3 regions of the Bacillus sp. ISL-35 genome follow, and region 2 is predicted to be linked to each of the others. Evidence: riboswitches for the same ligand, from Rfam matches in the RefSeq annotation. Region 2 holds a riboswitch; each other region holds the start of a gene.

Region 1 (5,420 bases), on a different contig from region 2:
ACAAGTTGATGCATTTCGCATAGCAGCCTCCCTCGATATTGAACACGCCGTTAGCTGACCAGCCATGCTCATCATCACCTATCAGACGGCGATTATTATCAGCAGATAAAGTTGTTTTGCCTGTGCCGGATAGTCCGAAGAACAAGGCTACATCGCCTTCGCGGCCCACATTTGCGGAGCAGTGCATCGAAAGGATCCCATTTTCCGGAAGTATATAGTTCATCACAGAGAAAATCGATTTCTTCATTTCGCCAGCATATTCGGTTCCGCCGATCAAGACGACGCGCTGTTCGAAGGAAACGATGATGAAGGTTTCTGAGTTTGTTCCATCAACCTCAGGATCTGCTTTGAAGGTAGGAGCTGAAATGACCGTAAACTCGGATTCATGCTCAGGCAGCTCTTCCTCTGTCGGACGGATGAACAATTGATGGGCAAACAGATTGTGCCAAGCGTATTCATTGATAACCTGGATTGGCAGGCGATATTTCTTATCCGCACCGGCGAAACCCTTGAATACGAAAACTTCCTCTTTATCTTTAAGGAACTTCAATACCTTATTATATAGCTTCGTGAAGGATTCCTCGGAAATCGGCTGGTTGACAGAGCCCCAGTCAATTTTGTCTTTTACGGATTCTTCTTCGACAATGAATTTATCCTTAGGTGAACGGCCAGTGTATTTACCAGTAGTCGCTCTAACTGCACCAGTTGATGTTAAAAGTCCTTCATTGCGGTTCAGGACCTTTTCGACAAGCTGGGGAACAGATAGCTGTACCTGTACATTGTTTCCTTTTAATAATGCTGAAAGTTCATTTGATATTCCTACAACGTTCATCGGAGGATACCTTCCTTTTTAAAAGATTGATAATTTGTAAGTGTTTACATCTCGTTATTAGTATAACACATTGGTTCAATTAATCTATACTAATGATGAAAAAATTACCTTGTACCTAACTTGCGTTATATAATTCTTTCTTTATATAGTCAAGTAAAAGGGGTTGGTTTGACAATTTTTTATGTTAAAGAAATGGTTTCAACAACAATCGACAATTTTGTCGAGAAAATGATTGACATGGCCAGACAGGTTCGTTATGATTTTGATTTGAACGGATACTCTCTTATCCCGAGCTGGTGGAGGGACAGGCCCAATGAAACCCAGCAACCTGCAAACGAGAAAAACAGTCTATGAATGAGCTGATCTTTTCCGGGCAAAGGTGCTAACCTGACGCAAGGGAACTGCCCTTGAACGATAAGAGCGAAAGGCGCGGATTTAAGCATAAACCTTTCCTCACAAATGGAGAGGTTTTTTATATTGCTTTTTTCTGTCCGTTGCATGGAAATGCATCTGGACTGCCTTCTTTGGTGTCATTGCTCCCGTGGGTGAAATTAGGAAAAAAGAAGTTCACCATGAATCTTAAACAAATTTTTCTAATAAAAACTCAGCGTTTATTTCATACTACATAGGGAATGAGTACCGTATCAAACGAGGTCTGTATTGGGACAGCCTCGATCAATTTTTATACATGAGGGAGGAACTCAGATGTCAAACAAACGCCGTTTGTTCACTTCTGAATCAGTAACAGAAGGCCATCCGGATAAAATTTGCGACCAGATTTCTGACGCGATTTTAGATGCGATCCTTGCTAAAGATGCTAACGCACGTGTTGCTGCTGAAACATCAGTTACGACAGGCCTTGTACTAGTTGCAGGCGAAATCACAACATCTACATACGTAGATATTCCGAAAATCGTACGTGAAACAGTCAAGGAAATTGGCTATACTCGCGCGAAGTACGGTTTTGACGCTGAAACTTGCGCAGTTTTGACTTCAATCGACGAGCAGTCTGCTGACATCGCAATGGGTGTTGACCAGGCGCTAGAAGCACGTGAAGGCCAAATGTCCGATGCTGAAATCGAAGCAATCGGGGCTGGTGATCAGGGCTTGATGTTCGGTTTTGCGTGCAACGAAACGAAAGAGCTTATGCCTCTTCCGATTTCATTGGCACATAAAATTTCCCGCCGCCTGACTGAAGTGCGCAAGGAAGAAATCCTTCCATACCTTCGTCCGGACGGAAAAACTCAGGTAACGGTGGAATACGATGAGAACGACAAGCCAGTCCGCATCGATACAATCGTTATCTCCACTCAGCACCACCCAGAAGTTTCGCTAGAGCAAATCCAGCGCAACCTTAAAGAACATGTCATCAACCCTGTCGTACCGGCAGAATTGATTGACGAAAATACTAAATACTTCATCAACCCAACTGGCCGTTTCGTAATCGGCGGACCACAGGGGGATGCTGGTCTTACTGGCCGTAAAATCATCGTTGATACTTACGGCGGATACGCTCGCCACGGCGGAGGCGCATTCTCTGGTAAGGATCCTACAAAAGTTGACCGTTCAGCTGCATACGCTGCACGTTATGTTGCGAAGAACATCGTGGCTGCGGGCCTTGCAGAAAAAGTTGAAGTACAGCTTGCATACGCAATCGGCGTTGCCCGTCCGGTATCCATCTCAATCGATACGTTCGGAACAGGCAAGGTAAGCGAAGATGTATTGATCGATGTTGTTGAAAACAACTTCGACCTTCGTCCTGCTGGAATCATCAACATGCTTGACCTGCGCAAGCCAATCTACAAGCAGACAGCTGCTTACGGACACTTCGGCCGTTCTGACGTTGACCTTCCATGGGAGCGTACAGACAAGGCAGAGGCACTTCGCACTCAGGCTCAAGGAAAATAAAAAGTACAAAGGGAGTTGCATAGAAATATGTAACTCCCTTTATTATTTGCCGTCTAATTAGGGGAGCTCCAAGATAGGTTCAAAGGTTTGCACCTGGTCCAAAAGGTGTAAAATAGAGTATTACCTTAAATTTCCCTCAGATTTTACTGCAAAAATTTTGCGTTTAATGGTAGTATTAGATGGTATGTTTTTAGCTAGTAAAATCACTGGAAAATCACAATAAATTTTTTCTGAAATGGAGAAGGTGAAGTACATAATGTGTGGCTTTATCGGTTGTGTACATGAAAATGCACAAGAATTCAGCAGCGATGACAAGCAGCTGTTTAAAAATATGAATGATATCATCACCCACCGCGGGCCTGATGATGATGGGTATTTCTATGATGAGCATATCCAGTTCGGCTTCCGCCGTCTGAGCATCATCGACCTTGAGGCTGGCCATCAGCCATTGACGTATGAAAATGAACGCTATTGGATCATTTTCAACGGGGAAATCTACAACTATCTTGAACTTCGTGAAGAGTTGATTGAAGAAGGACTGACTTTCGAAACACACTCTGATACTGAGGTCATCATCGCCCTATACAGCCATCTTAAGGAGCAGGCTGTTGACAAGCTGCGCGGAATGTTCGCATTTGTCATCTGGGATAAGCAGGAAAAGGTTCTTTACGGTGCGCGTGACCATTTTGGTATCAAGCCATTCTTCTATTTTGAAGATGAAAATCGTACTTTCTTCGGTTCTGAAAAGAAGAGCATTTTGCTTGCACTGCAGAACGATGTGATTGATTATAAGGCACTGCAGCACTATTTGACTTATCAATTCGTTCCAGAACCTAACACAATGTCTGAAGGCATCTACAAGCTTGAGCCAGGGCATTATTTTACAAAGAAAATCGGTTCGCCGATGGAAATCAAGCGTTATTGGAAAGCGAGCTTCTCGCCAATCCACAAATCTGAGGATGAATTCACGAAGGAGATCAGGGATGTCCTGTTCGAATCGGTGAAAATCCACATGCGCAGTGATGTGCCGGTTGGTTCTTTCCTTTCAGGCGGAATTGATTCTTCCATCATCGCGTCAATTGCAAAGCAATATCATCCTGGAATCAAGACATTCTCTGTCGGATTTGAGCAGAATGGCTTCAGTGAAATTGATGTCGCGAAGGAAACTGCTGAGCGACTGGGTGTTGAAAACATCAGCTATGTGATCAGTCCGCAGGAATATATGGATGAACTCCCTAAAATCATGTGGCATATGGATGACCCGCTAGCCGACCCGGCAGCTATACCATTGTATTTCGTAGCGCGTGAAGCAAGGAAGCATGTAACGGTTGTCCTTTCAGGTGAAGGTGCCGATGAATTGTTCGGAGGCTATAATATTTACCGCGAACCTCAGGACCTCGAGGTTTTCAATAAGATTCCCGGAGTAGGGAAGGCGATGCTTAAGGGCATCTCAAAAATGATGCCAGAGGGCATGAAAGGCAAGAGCTTTATCGAGCGCGGCGTGACTCCGATGGAGGAGCGTTATATCGGAAATGCGAAGATGTTCACGGAAAAAGAGAAGAGCGAGCTGCTGCATGTTTATAACGGCCAGTACGATTACAGAGATGTAACGAAGCCATTATACCGCGAAAGCAGAGGCTACGATCCGGTTGATACAATGCAATACATCGATATCCATACATGGATGCGCGGCGATATTTTATTAAAAGCTGATAAAATGACGATGGCTCATTCTTTGGAGCTTCGCGTACCATTCTTGGATAAGGTTGTTTTTGAAACAGCTTCAAAGATTCCGACAAGCCTGAAGACAGCGAATAATACAACGAAGTATATTTTGCGAAAAGCGGCAGAAGGAGTGGTTCCTGACCACGTTCTTACCCGCAAGAAACTCGGCTTCCCGGTGCCAATCAGACACTGGCTGAAAAATGAAATGAACGACTGGGCAAAGAACATCATTAAGGAAAGCAACACAGAGCATCTCATCAATAAGTCTTACGTTTTAAGGCTGTTGGATGAACACTGCCAGAACAAGGCGGATAACAGCCGTAAAATCTGGACAGTTCTGATGTTCATGATGTGGCATGATGTGTATGTCGAAAAAAAATACTCCTTCCAGAAGGAGTATGAGGCTCAAAAAGTATTGCAGTCCTAAAAATCAGGGAAGGTAGGTGATGGCCTGCCTTCCCATCTGCACCCAGGCTTCTGCGAAGTCCTTAATGGGTGCTTTTTTATTTTTTTCAACCGTCAAAGGATCGTTGAAGTAGATGAAGTTTTCGTCATAGCCTGTCACCAGGACGGAATGCTCTTTTGTTGTAACTTTGACATGTCCATTTGGTGTGTACCATGTCTGAAAAAAACTGTCGTCCAGCTTTTTGTATTCAGTGTTAATGATCACCCAAACTGGCCTGCCATCTGACAGGTGGGTTTTCAACTCCTGGAATTCTGCACCGGTCAGATCTTTTATTTTGTCTGGAAGATACTTTTCTGCCAGTTCAGCAATTGGCTTATGATAGACTCCGAGCCCCGGTTCTGTGTATGTGTACATGTTGCCGACAAAGCCCTCATTCGGGTCGCCAAAATAGATTTTTCCATCATTGAGGCGGTACTCAGCCGGGTTTTTCCTGACTTCACTGGCGAGTGTCAGCTTGTCCACTTGTACACCCTGATGAATGAGGAGCAT
Region 2 (5,420 bases):
CAGAGGTCAGGAAGCTGGCCGAAGAGTCAAATCTGGCAACAACGCAAATTTTCGATATGGTCAACCTGTTGAAGATGGGACTCGATGAAATTGGGGAAGCAGTGAACAAAGGCGGCGTCATCGCTGATGAGCAAATGGAATCGATGAATCTGACAATGTCAGCTTTTGAAAATATAGAAGCAAGGGTAAGCGGCATTTCGGAAAAAATCACCCAGCTTGTGAAAGGAATGGAAGCCTCCAAGGAGCTGGGAGCAAAGGTCCTGCACAATGTTGAATCCATCAGTGCTGTCGTCGAAGAAACTGCAGCGGGAAGCGAAGAAATTTCAGCATCCACAACAGAACAATTATCGGCATTCGGCAACCTCTCGAAAAAGGTAACAGACTTGAGGAAACTGACCAATGAATTGAACGAATCTGTTTCTATTTTTAAGTTTAATAAATGATTTTTGAAAGTATCATGGCCTGGAGCTGTGGTACTTTTTTTGTGGGGATGAAAAGCGATGAATTAACCGTAAAATCGATACTTGGTCGAAATAATTGAAAAAGTGGTCGAAATAATTCAAAATGTGGTCGAAATAATTCGAAAAGTGATCGAAAAAATGAAGAAATCGCCAAATTATTGAGTTGTGGAGTAAATCAATGCCCGCGAAATGGCGGAAATTAAGATAAACGAGGCCCAACGACGATATAATTCCTTTAATTTGACATGCAGTTTCAAATATATGAGTCTATAATTAAATAAAAGAAATAAGAATTATAGGAAGAGACTGCTTAGAGCTAATAACAAAAGAGAAGGTGAAGTTTTGAAGCAAAAAGATTTATTCCTGGCGTTTTTTCGCGTGGGAATCCTTGGCTATGGGGGCGGGCCGTCCTCGATTCCGCTTGTACATAAGGAAGTAGTAGATAAATATAAATGGATGGACTCTGATGAGTTCGGTGACATTCTTGCTTTGGGGAATGCGCTCCCCGGTCCGATCGCAACGAAAATGGCTGGGTATATCGGCTATCGAGTCGGCGGTTTCCTTGGCATGCTGAATGCCCTGGCCGCAACGATGATTCCGACGATTTTCCTGATGATTATCCTGCTTACGACTTTGAACTCTTACAAGGATCAGCCATGGGTAAAAGGAATGGCTGATGCTGTTGTACCGGTTGTTGCTGTCATGCTCGCCGTCCTGACCTGGGACTTCATCAAGAAGTCTGGAAAATCTAAGCTCGGCTGGGCCTGGACAGCCGTTGCGCTGATTGGCAGCCTGGTGCTGCTCCAATTCTTGAACGTGCATCCGGCCATTTTGATTTTCATCTTGCTGCTTGGTGCTTTATTGAAAAAAGACTCCTCACCATCTGAACAGAAACAAATGGGAGGGGAGCAGAAATGATCTATTTTCAAATATTTTTGGCCTTTTTCATTCCTGGTATTTTAGGCTATGGCGGAGGTCCTGCCTCGATCCCGTTGATTGAAAATGAAGTCGTCGACCGATACAACTGGATGACGGTCAATGAATTCAGTGAAGTGCTGGCGATGGGCAATGCACTTCCGGGACCAATCGCGACCAAGATGGCAGGGTATATTGGCTATTCAGAAGGCGGAATCCTCGGCGCCATTGTCGGTGTGTTTGCAGCCGTGGCACCATCATTGATTTTAATGATTGGACTGCTCGGGCTGCTGATGAAATTCAAGGATTCTCCTCGTGTCAAAAGACTGACTATGGTAGTCAGACCAGTCATTGCCGTGCTTCTGGGAGTCATGACCTATGATTTCTTTTTTTCCTCCTATGAAGGTGTCGGTTTAACGCAAACGATTCTGATAGGCGGAATCAGCTTCGTCCTGATGGAAAAATTGAAGGTGCACCCGGCCTATGTCATCGCCGGTGCGCTCGTTTATGGAGCCCTTGTTTTATCTTAAACAAGGGTTTTTCTTTTGAAATTAAATTCTCTTACAGCCCCAACGATGTAAACGATTTCAATGGAAACCATGCAAAAAAACTTTGTTGACAAATATATCAGAGAGTTTTAATATTTCAATTATCGAAATGAATTTAATAAGTTACTTATCAAGAGAGACTGAGGGATTAGGCCCGATGACGTCCGGCAACCTCCTTTATGGAAAGGTGCCACTTCCTGCAGAATGGTTTCATTCTGAAAGATAAGTCGTATAGATATTTACGATGCCTCTTTCTTTGAATGAAAGAGGCTTTTTTTATTGAGTGAAAACGGGGGTGCAAAAATGATTGAAGTGAAGAGCCTGATCAAAGTATATGAAACGAAAAAGGGATCGGTGACAGGTGTTGACGATGTTTCATTAAAAGTAGAAAAGGGCGAAATTTACGGGATTGTCGGATACAGCGGCGCAGGCAAGAGTTCTTTGCTGAGATGTCTTAACCTCCTGGAGAAGCCGACATCGGGAGAAATTTATATTGATGGTGTGGAGCTAACCTCTTTGAGCAAGGGTGAGCTAAGGAAAGCCCGTTTGAAAATCGGGATGATTTTTCAGCATTTCCATCTTGTAAGCGCAAAGACAGTCAGCGAGAATATCGCTTTTGCGCTAAAAGCTGCCGGCACTCCGAAAACAGAGATAAATGAGAGAGTGCTAGAGCTTTTACATATGGTGGGCCTTTCCGACAAGAAAGACGTATATCCTGCCCAGTTGTCCGGCGGCCAGAAACAGCGTGTTGGCATAGCCAGGGCGCTGGCGAATAATCCATCCGTCCTGCTATGCGATGAAGCAACCTCCGCTCTTGACCCAAGCACGACCCGCTCTATTTTATCTTTACTTAAAAAGATTAATAGAGAGTTAGGAATCACAATCGTACTCATCACGCATGAAATGGAAGTGGTCAAGACGATTTGTGATAGGATGGCCGTGATGCAGGATGGAAAAATCATCGAAGAGGGAAATGTCTACGATATTTTTGCCAATCCACAGGAACTGCTGACAAAGGATTTCGTCAACTCCATCCTTCAATTCGAATTGCCTGAAAGACTGATGAAGGTGCGGGAAGGCAAATTGATCAAGATTTATTTCCAGGGCGAGATTGCCGAGCAGGGTGTCATCTCGGATGTATTCCAAAAATTCAAGGTGAGGGGAAATATCCTCCACGGAAAAATCGAGTATATCCAGGAGATCCCACTGGGGATTTTCATTATGGAAGTGTCGGGCGAGACAGTTGAAATCGACCGGGCTATTGACTATATCGCATCAAGGACAAGAAATTTGGAGGTGATTGAAGATGCTGCTTGATAATCTGGTCGCACTGCTGCCGGAACTGAATAAGGCATTCTTTGAAACAATCTATATGGTCGGCATCTCCATCCTTGTCTCGATCATTGTTGGATTGCCGACAGGGGTTCTTCTTTTTGTCACCGATAAAGGCCTGTTCCTGGAAAACCAGCTTTTTAAAAATATTGCCGGTTTCATCGTCAATATGATCCGGTCGGTTCCGTTCATCATCCTGTTGATCGCCCTGCTGCCGCTGGCGAATTTAATCGCCGGCACGACAATCGGGCCGACTGCCGCATCCGTTTCATTATCAGTTGCGTCGATTCCGTTCTTTGCGAGGATCGTCGAGCAAAGCTTGCGCGAAATCGATAAAGGGGTCATCGAAGCAGCGGTGGCCACCGGAGCTACTCCGTGGATGATCATCAAGGATGTCCTGATTCCAGAGGCTAAGCCGGGAATCGTCCAGGGTGTCACCATCACGATCATCAGCCTTGTGGCATACTCGGCAATGGCCGGTATTGTTGGCGGCGGCGGAGTCGGTGATCTGGCAATTCGCTTCGGTTATTACCGGTATGACAATACCATCATGATTACAACGGTGATTATTTTAATCTGTCTCGTCCAGCTGATCCAGTTTGGCGGCGACAGGATTGCTAAATTAGTAGACAAAAGATAAAAATTGGGGGTTATTTTAAAATGAAGAAATTATTATTCTCTTTACTGGTACTTTTATCAATCGGGTTGTTGGCTGCATGCGGCAGTGATTCCGCAACAGGCGACGATGCGAAGGCTGACAAAAAGCAAGTTACCTTCGGAGCGACATCAGGGCCGTATAGCGATATGGTCACAAAAGGAATCAAGCCTCTGCTTGAGAAAAAAGGCTATGAAGTGAAAGTGGTCGAATTCAGCGACTACATCCAGCCAAACCTGGCCCTGTCAAAAGGGGATCTTGACGCCAACCTGTTCCAGCATAAGGTGTACATGGAAAACTTCGCAAAAGAACACGATCTTGAGCTGTCTGAAGTGATTGTCGTCCCAACAGCGCCAATGGGAATCTACTCAAAGAAGTTCAACTCACTGGATGAAGTCGCAAAGGGTTCTGCCATCGCGATTCCAAACGATCCAACCAATGCAGCACGTGCCTTCCTGATTCTTGAGGATGCCGGCCTGATCAAGCTTGATCCTAATGCTGATCCGTTGACTGTTTCTGAAAAAGATGTGAAAGATAATGTCAAGAACCTGCAGTTCAAGCCAATCGAAGCAGCACAGCTTCCAAGAGCCGTCGAAAGCGTTGACCTGTCTGCTGTACCCGGCAACTTTGCCCTCGCAGCAAAAATGGATCTGTTGACTGCGCTTCAGCTTGAAAACATGCCGGACCAGTATCGCAACCGTGTCGTCATTAACACAAAGGACCAGGATGCCCAATTTGCAAAAGACATCAAGGAAGTCGTCGAGTCAGATGATTTTGAAAAAATCATTGATAATGATTTCAAAGGTTTTGGAAAGCCAGAGTGGATGGAGTAAGAGTATGATGTAAGGAAGTCCCAGCAGCCGATGCTCCTGGGACTTTTCCTTTTTTATAGCTTTCTCCCCTATAAATTGGGTAAAATATTGAAGAGGCTCTTTTCCAGAATTCACATACAAGGTGGGGAACAGAAGCGAGCTTCAGAACTGCACAAGTTTCAATTAAACAGTTACAGAGGGAGATATATGGAAAAACGAAACAACAGATCTAGACATTTAGCAGCCATTTCGCTGGCGATTATGGGAGCGGGATTCCTCGCTATGATTCCTTTTCAGGACTCGCTGATTGGGAAACTGCTGATGGGCGGCTTTGAAGCCGGTCTTGTCGGCGGACTCGCTGACTGGTTTGCTGTAACGGCGCTGTTCAGGCATCCGCTCGGCATCCCGATTCCGCATACGGCTCTTTTGCCGAAAAATCGTGATAAAGTGACGCGCGCATTAATCAATATGCTTGAGAATGACTGGCTCACGAAAGAAAGCATCATGGAAAAGTTCAAGCAGATTCATATTTTGGATAAGATTTTCGAAACGATTGAGAAGGAGCTTCACTCTGAATCTGTAAAAAACAGCATCCAGGCATTCAGTCTGGATGTGGCAAGAAAAGTGGACGTTGAACGATTTGCGCCAACGATTGAAAAAGAAATCAAAGGATTCCTGCTTTCAGCGGATTCTTCCG
Region 3 (5,420 bases), on a different contig from region 2:
TGAGCATAATTTGGAATAATGGGAATTTTGAGAATGGCATCCTCCTCCCAAAGATCAAATGCCTTAATCAATTCCTGTCCCTTGAATTGAACTTCACCCCTGTCACCATACACCTCGGAAATCACATTGTTGTCAATGGTATGGACATGAAGGCTGCAGCCAGCATTGGTCTTCTTATAGACCTCAACGTGAAGAAGCGTTTCGGCAGAAGGCTTTAAGTGAGTTTCCCCTGCCGGCCGGCCATACTCATCAACAAGTAAAAAGTCCTCATCGGTCCGCTTCCGCTTATCTTTTCCACTAGCCGTCACAAGGAATTGCACCGGTTCACTCTCTACTTTAATCGCCAGATTCCCACTCGTTCCCATGAACCAGTCACGCTCAGCTAATTCGTCTTTCACATCAGCCAGCTCTTGCCATTTTGTTTCTAAAATGCTCATCCTCTCACCCCTGTCTGAATTTTAAGAGCTTCAATACAATCATGGAATGTCTCAAAAGGCGTATATGGAATCTTCCATTCTTCGCATTTATCTTTTAAATAATCCCTCGCAAACACGTAATCTGCCTGTTTAGCTGCTTCAAGGTCGGTCACGGAATCACCGATGACGATTTTATAGATTCCGTCATGACCCAGATTCCTCATGATTGATGGCTTACAACACCCGCAATCATTTGAACATTGATCATCACAGCTGTTCGGCCATTCAATTTTAATTGATTCGCCTGAGAGGTCAGAGCCATTGCAAAAAATGCCTTCAATCGGTCCGAATGATTTGATGATCGGTTCAATGAAAAAGTCAATGCCGCCGCTGACGATATAGACCGGGATCCCTTCCTCTTTCGCGAAATCAAGGAATTCCTGGAACCCTGGACGAATCCTCGCATTTTTCACGGCAAACTCAATGATTTCATCCTTCAGGCTGACTGGAAGGAGGGAAAACATTTTGCCGACCCCTTCCCTGATGGAAATCGTACGGTTCAGTACTCCTTCCTTCAGTTCTTCCCAGCCCTCTGGAGCAAACCGGTTCATGATCGCTATGATGTTATCCTTTTCGGTTACTGTTCCATCAAAATCACAGAAAATGACTGGCTGGCTCATTTTGCCACCGCCTTAGCCAGGCCCCAAAGGTCGATTGCTGCCTTAAGTTCTTCGAATTCAAGAGCACCTTCCTCAAGGGCTTTACCATCGAGAACTGTGTCGATTGCCTGCCTGAAAGCTTTTCCGCCTCCCTGTGCTCCTCCGGGATGGCCATGGACACCGCCGCCAGCATTGATGATTGAATCCAATCCGAAATCCTCTATAAGAAGTGGAACCATTCCTGGATGTATACCGGCGGATGGGACTGGAAATGTTCTCTTGAACTCGTCCTCGGCAATCAATGCCTCAGCGATTGATAGAGCCTGTTGTTTTTCAAGGGCGACACTGCCATAAGGTGATGGGAACAGGGAGAAATCTGCACCAGCATAACGGAGAAGTTTTCCGAGCAGCAAAGAATGGGAGAAACCATATTCATCGGCTGCTGTTAACGCACCGCTTACTGCTGGATGTGCCATGATGGGAATGCCAATCTCATCGTCTTCCCTTAGCTCCTGCAGTACATCAAGTCCGTAGGCAAAAACATTGAACAGCAATGCGTCCGCCCCCAATTCAGCTGCTTTTCTGGCCTTGTCTCTCAGTTGAGTGGTTCTGCCTGTCAGATTAGCAGCATACAGGGTTCTGTGACCGGTAGTTTGATAGACTTCTTCAAGGACCTGTTTTCCTAATATGATTCGCTTTTCAAAAGGAGCAAGCTCATTGTCGAACAAAATTTCGTCATCCTTGATCAGATCAACTCCGCCAAGACTTTGTTCTTTTAACTGTTTTAACAGGAATGGAAGATCGCGGCCAATCACTCCTTTGAAGATACTCATCAGTAATGGCCTGTTATAAACACCCAGCTTATTGCGGATTCCTTCAATTCCGAAACGGGGACCTGGAAAAGCTTTTTTCAATTCATCTCCAAATTCGAGATCGACTAGCTTTATTTTTCCGTCTAGCGATAGCTTGCCGAAAACAGTTGTAAGAATTGCCGGCAGATCCGGAGAAAAATTGATTGCCGGATAAGCGATCTTAATTGTCGCCACAGTATCAGAATTTGCGTCCAGGCCACTGCCTTCAACCGAAACCACTCTTCCCTTATGCTTTTTTAATTGTTTTTGGTCCAGTTCCGGAAGGTCTGTCCAGGATCCCACTGTCAAACCAAGTGCGATGCCCTCCGCCTTTTTCTCTGGATTATGCTTAGCATCATGGACAATGTAAGTTGCTGTAATTTCACTCATGAAGATCAATCCCTTCAAAACTGGTTTTTCCCGGCTATGCGGGGCATAAAAAAAACCTCTTCAAAAAGAAGAGGTTAGGACGTTCACTAAACTCTTCTTATCTTTCAGCTTTCGCTGCAAGAATTAGCACCGTGCCCAGCATTATGCTGGATCGGTTGCCGGGCTTCATCGGGCTCGTCCCTCCGCCTGCTCTTGATAAGAAAATAATTTAATTAAGTTATTTAATTGGTTAAAGTAAATTTATTAATTAGGATTATGTCAGGTTCACAAATCATTGTCAATATCTTTTTTGAAAATTCCTAAGCTTTCGATTCTGGTGACAGCTTCTTTCAATCTCGATTCAGATGTGAGTAAGCCTACACGCACATAGCCTTCACCATGCTCGCCGAACCCAATTCCAGGTGCAACGGCAATATGGGCTTTTTCCAGAAGAAAGTCAGCAAAATCGACCGATGAGGTGAATTCATCAGGAATCTTAAGCCAGGCAAAAAAGGACCCTTTCGGTGCAGTGACCTTCCAGCCAATACTTGTTAAACCGTCAATGAGTATGTTCCTTCTTGATTCATACAAGTCATTCAATTCCGCTACACATTCCTGGGATCCGAGTAATGCTTCCGCTGCAGCCTCCTGGATCGCGCCAAACAAACTGACATACATATGGTCCTGGAGTAAATTGATTGCGGCAATCACACTCTTATTGCCGGCAGCAAAACCCACTCGCCACCCGGCCATATTATACGTCTTAGATAAAGTATAAATCTCGATTCCGACATCCTTGGCACCCTTTGACTGCAAATAGCTATATGGCCGGTTCCCATCAAAGCCAATCGCCCCATAAGCAAAATCGTGGACAACACATATATTATGTTTTTGCGCCAGATCAATTGTCTGGTCAAAGAATGCCTGATCCGCAACCGCACCAGTGGGATTATTGGGATAGTTCAAAAACATCAATTTTGCCTTTTCGAGTTCTTCGGCTCCTAACTCTGTGTAGTCAGGGAGGAAGCCATTTTCTTCTCTTAGCGGCATTTTTATCATCTCTGCCCTTGCCAGCTCCACTCCAGACCAGTAGTCAGGATAGCCAGGATCCGGAACAAGGATCGAGTCTCCAGGGTTCAACAGGCATTGAGGAATTTCCACGAGGCCAGCCTTGCCGCCAAACAAGATGGCAATTTCCTCTTCAGGGTCAAGATCAACGCCAAATTCTCTTTTATAAAACTCAGCTGCCGCTTCTTTTAACGAACGAAATCCCCGGAATGGTGAATACTTATGGTTCAGCGGGTTTTCTGCCGCCGTTTTTAATGTTTCTACAATATGTTCCGGTGTCGGCTGGTCAGGGTTCCCCTGTCCGAGATTGATGACATCGGCCCCTTTTTCAGTATAAGAGCCCACCTTTTGCACGAGCGAAGCAAAAAACTGTCTGGGCAGGCTTTTCAATAATTCTGATTGTTCGAATTCCATTCTCTCACCTGCTTAATAATTTATAAATTTAAAATTTTTTAATTTGAAATTCTAGTCACAAATGATATAACGTAAATAGTAACTTGTAAAGATATAATTTTCAGAAACTATGGCGGTGACTTTTTATGAAACTCAAGATAGCATGCCTGCAAATGGATATTGCTTTCGGAAACCCTGAAAAAAACTATGATGCTGCATCCCGAATGATTGACCGGGCAAGTTCTCATGATCCAGATGTAATAGTCCTTCCCGAACTATGGACAACCGGATATGACCTGGCCAATTTGAATGGCACAGCCGATGAAGGAGCCCAGGAAGCCAAAGTTTTTTTACGTGAAGCAGCTGTGAAGCACCAAACCCATTTTATTGGCGGTTCCGTTGCCAACAAAACAGAAGCTGGCATTGAAAATACAATGCTCATATATAACAAGAATGGTGAGTTTGCGGGAAAATACAGTAAGCTTCACCTGTTCCAGCTTATGGATGAGCACCTATATCTCGCTGCCGGGAATGAAAAAGGCTTGTTCTCTTTGGACGGACATAATTTCGCTGGGCTGATTTGCTATGACATCCGCTTCCCAGAATGGGTGCGTGCCCATGCCCTCCAGGACGTTGAAGCACTTTTCATTGTCGCTGAATGGCCGATCCAGCGGCTTGAACACTGGCGCGCTTTGCTTATTGCCCGTGCCATTGAAAACCAGTGTTTTGTCATTGCCTGCAACCGTGCCGGCGCGGACCCTAACAATACATTTGCCGGCCATTCAATGATCATCAGTCCCTGGGGTGATGTGATTGCTGAAGGCGGAGAAGGCGAGGAAATCCTGTTCGCAGAAATCGATCTTGATCAGGTTAAAGAGGCGAGAAGCAAAATCCCTATTTTTGCTGACCGACGGCCTGAACTTTATTAATGCATAAAGACCGCCAAAAGAACCGCCAGGGACAATGCCTGTGGCGGTTTTTTGGCAGACAATGGAACATCACTCCGGTTTTGCCCACATCTCTTCCGGATTCAATTCGTAAATCCCATTTTCGCGATACATATAGTGATTGATGATGAATTCACGCCTGATTGTAGCATAGTCCTCGTGAAACTTTTTAATATATTCGTTCAACTCTTTTTCTGGGTATTTTTTACCTGTTTTTAAACCACGGACCATGTATTCAAAAATCATCAGCCTCTTCTTCCGCTGGGCCGGAATATTTTTTAATTTGCCGTCTTTTGTCATGAAATTCTCAATGACCTTCTGCCTTTCGATGTTCTGGTCGATCAATGCTTCCACCTCCTCTTCCTTTTTCATGATTAATTTGCCAAGCGACTTGGTCTGCTGCTTAATGACCGACTCGTTCAAATGGAAATAAATTGTGTTCTTGTCCCTGCGCTCAATGATGACATTGACATCACGCAATTTTTTTATATGATGTGTGATCGTGGGCGGCGTGAGGCCTAATTTGCCAGCGATCGCCTGGCCATGAAGCGGACCGCGGGCCAGCAGCGCAACAATTCTTATCCTGGTTGGATCGCCCATTGCTTTATGAAAAGCGACTATTCTATCCAGCTGCATGATGATCTCTCCTATTATTTTATAACTATCTAATTAGGTATGTATCTAATATATACCATTTTCCATTATTTGAAAAGTCTT

The links. A riboswitch is a leader RNA that binds a small molecule or an ion and turns the genes downstream of it on or off. The one in region 2 is predicted to bind S-adenosylmethionine.
Region 1: it holds a riboswitch for S-adenosylmethionine, as region 2 does, so the genes downstream of both, metK (methionine adenosyltransferase) here and J7E38_RS09080 (methionine ABC transporter ATP-binding protein) in region 2, are expected to answer to the same signal.
Region 3: it holds a riboswitch for S-adenosylmethionine, as region 2 does, so the genes downstream of both, mtnW (2,3-diketo-5-methylthiopentyl-1-phosphate enolase) here and J7E38_RS09080 (methionine ABC transporter ATP-binding protein) in region 2, are expected to answer to the same signal.

The regions. Positions count from the first base shown of each region.
Region 1 covers NZ_JAGGQK010000013.1:61,491-66,910, reverse strand. The annotation lists gene pckA (phosphoenolpyruvate carboxykinase (ATP)) at 1-832, opposite strand, end outside; SAM riboswitch class I at 1,113-1,253, shown strand; gene metK (methionine adenosyltransferase) at 1,538-2,740, shown strand; gene asnB (asparagine synthase (glutamine-hydrolyzing)) at 2,997-4,892, shown strand; gene J7E38_RS17380 (C39 family peptidase) at 4,896-5,420, opposite strand, start outside.
Region 2 covers NZ_JAGGQK010000004.1:624,331-629,750, forward strand. The annotation lists gene J7E38_RS09065 (methyl-accepting chemotaxis protein) at 1-443, shown strand, start outside; gene J7E38_RS09070 (chromate transporter) at 804-1,379, shown strand; gene J7E38_RS09075 (chromate transporter) at 1,376-1,906, shown strand; SAM riboswitch class I at 2,049-2,153, shown strand; gene J7E38_RS09080 (methionine ABC transporter ATP-binding protein) at 2,228-3,241, shown strand; gene J7E38_RS09085 (methionine ABC transporter permease) at 3,231-3,896, shown strand; gene J7E38_RS09090 (MetQ/NlpA family ABC transporter substrate-binding protein) at 3,917-4,744, shown strand; gene J7E38_RS09095 (DUF445 domain-containing protein) at 4,931-5,420, shown strand, end outside.
Region 3 covers NZ_JAGGQK010000002.1:356,596-362,015, reverse strand. The annotation lists gene J7E38_RS04970 (methylthioribulose 1-phosphate dehydratase) at 1-437, opposite strand, end outside; gene J7E38_RS04965 (2-hydroxy-3-keto-5-methylthiopentenyl-1-phosphate phosphatase) at 434-1,096, opposite strand; gene mtnW (2,3-diketo-5-methylthiopentyl-1-phosphate enolase) at 1,093-2,316, opposite strand; SAM riboswitch class I at 2,411-2,518, opposite strand; gene J7E38_RS04955 (pyridoxal phosphate-dependent aminotransferase) at 2,581-3,777, opposite strand; gene J7E38_RS04950 (carbon-nitrogen family hydrolase) at 3,903-4,685, shown strand; gene J7E38_RS04945 (DUF2087 domain-containing protein) at 4,755-5,339, opposite strand.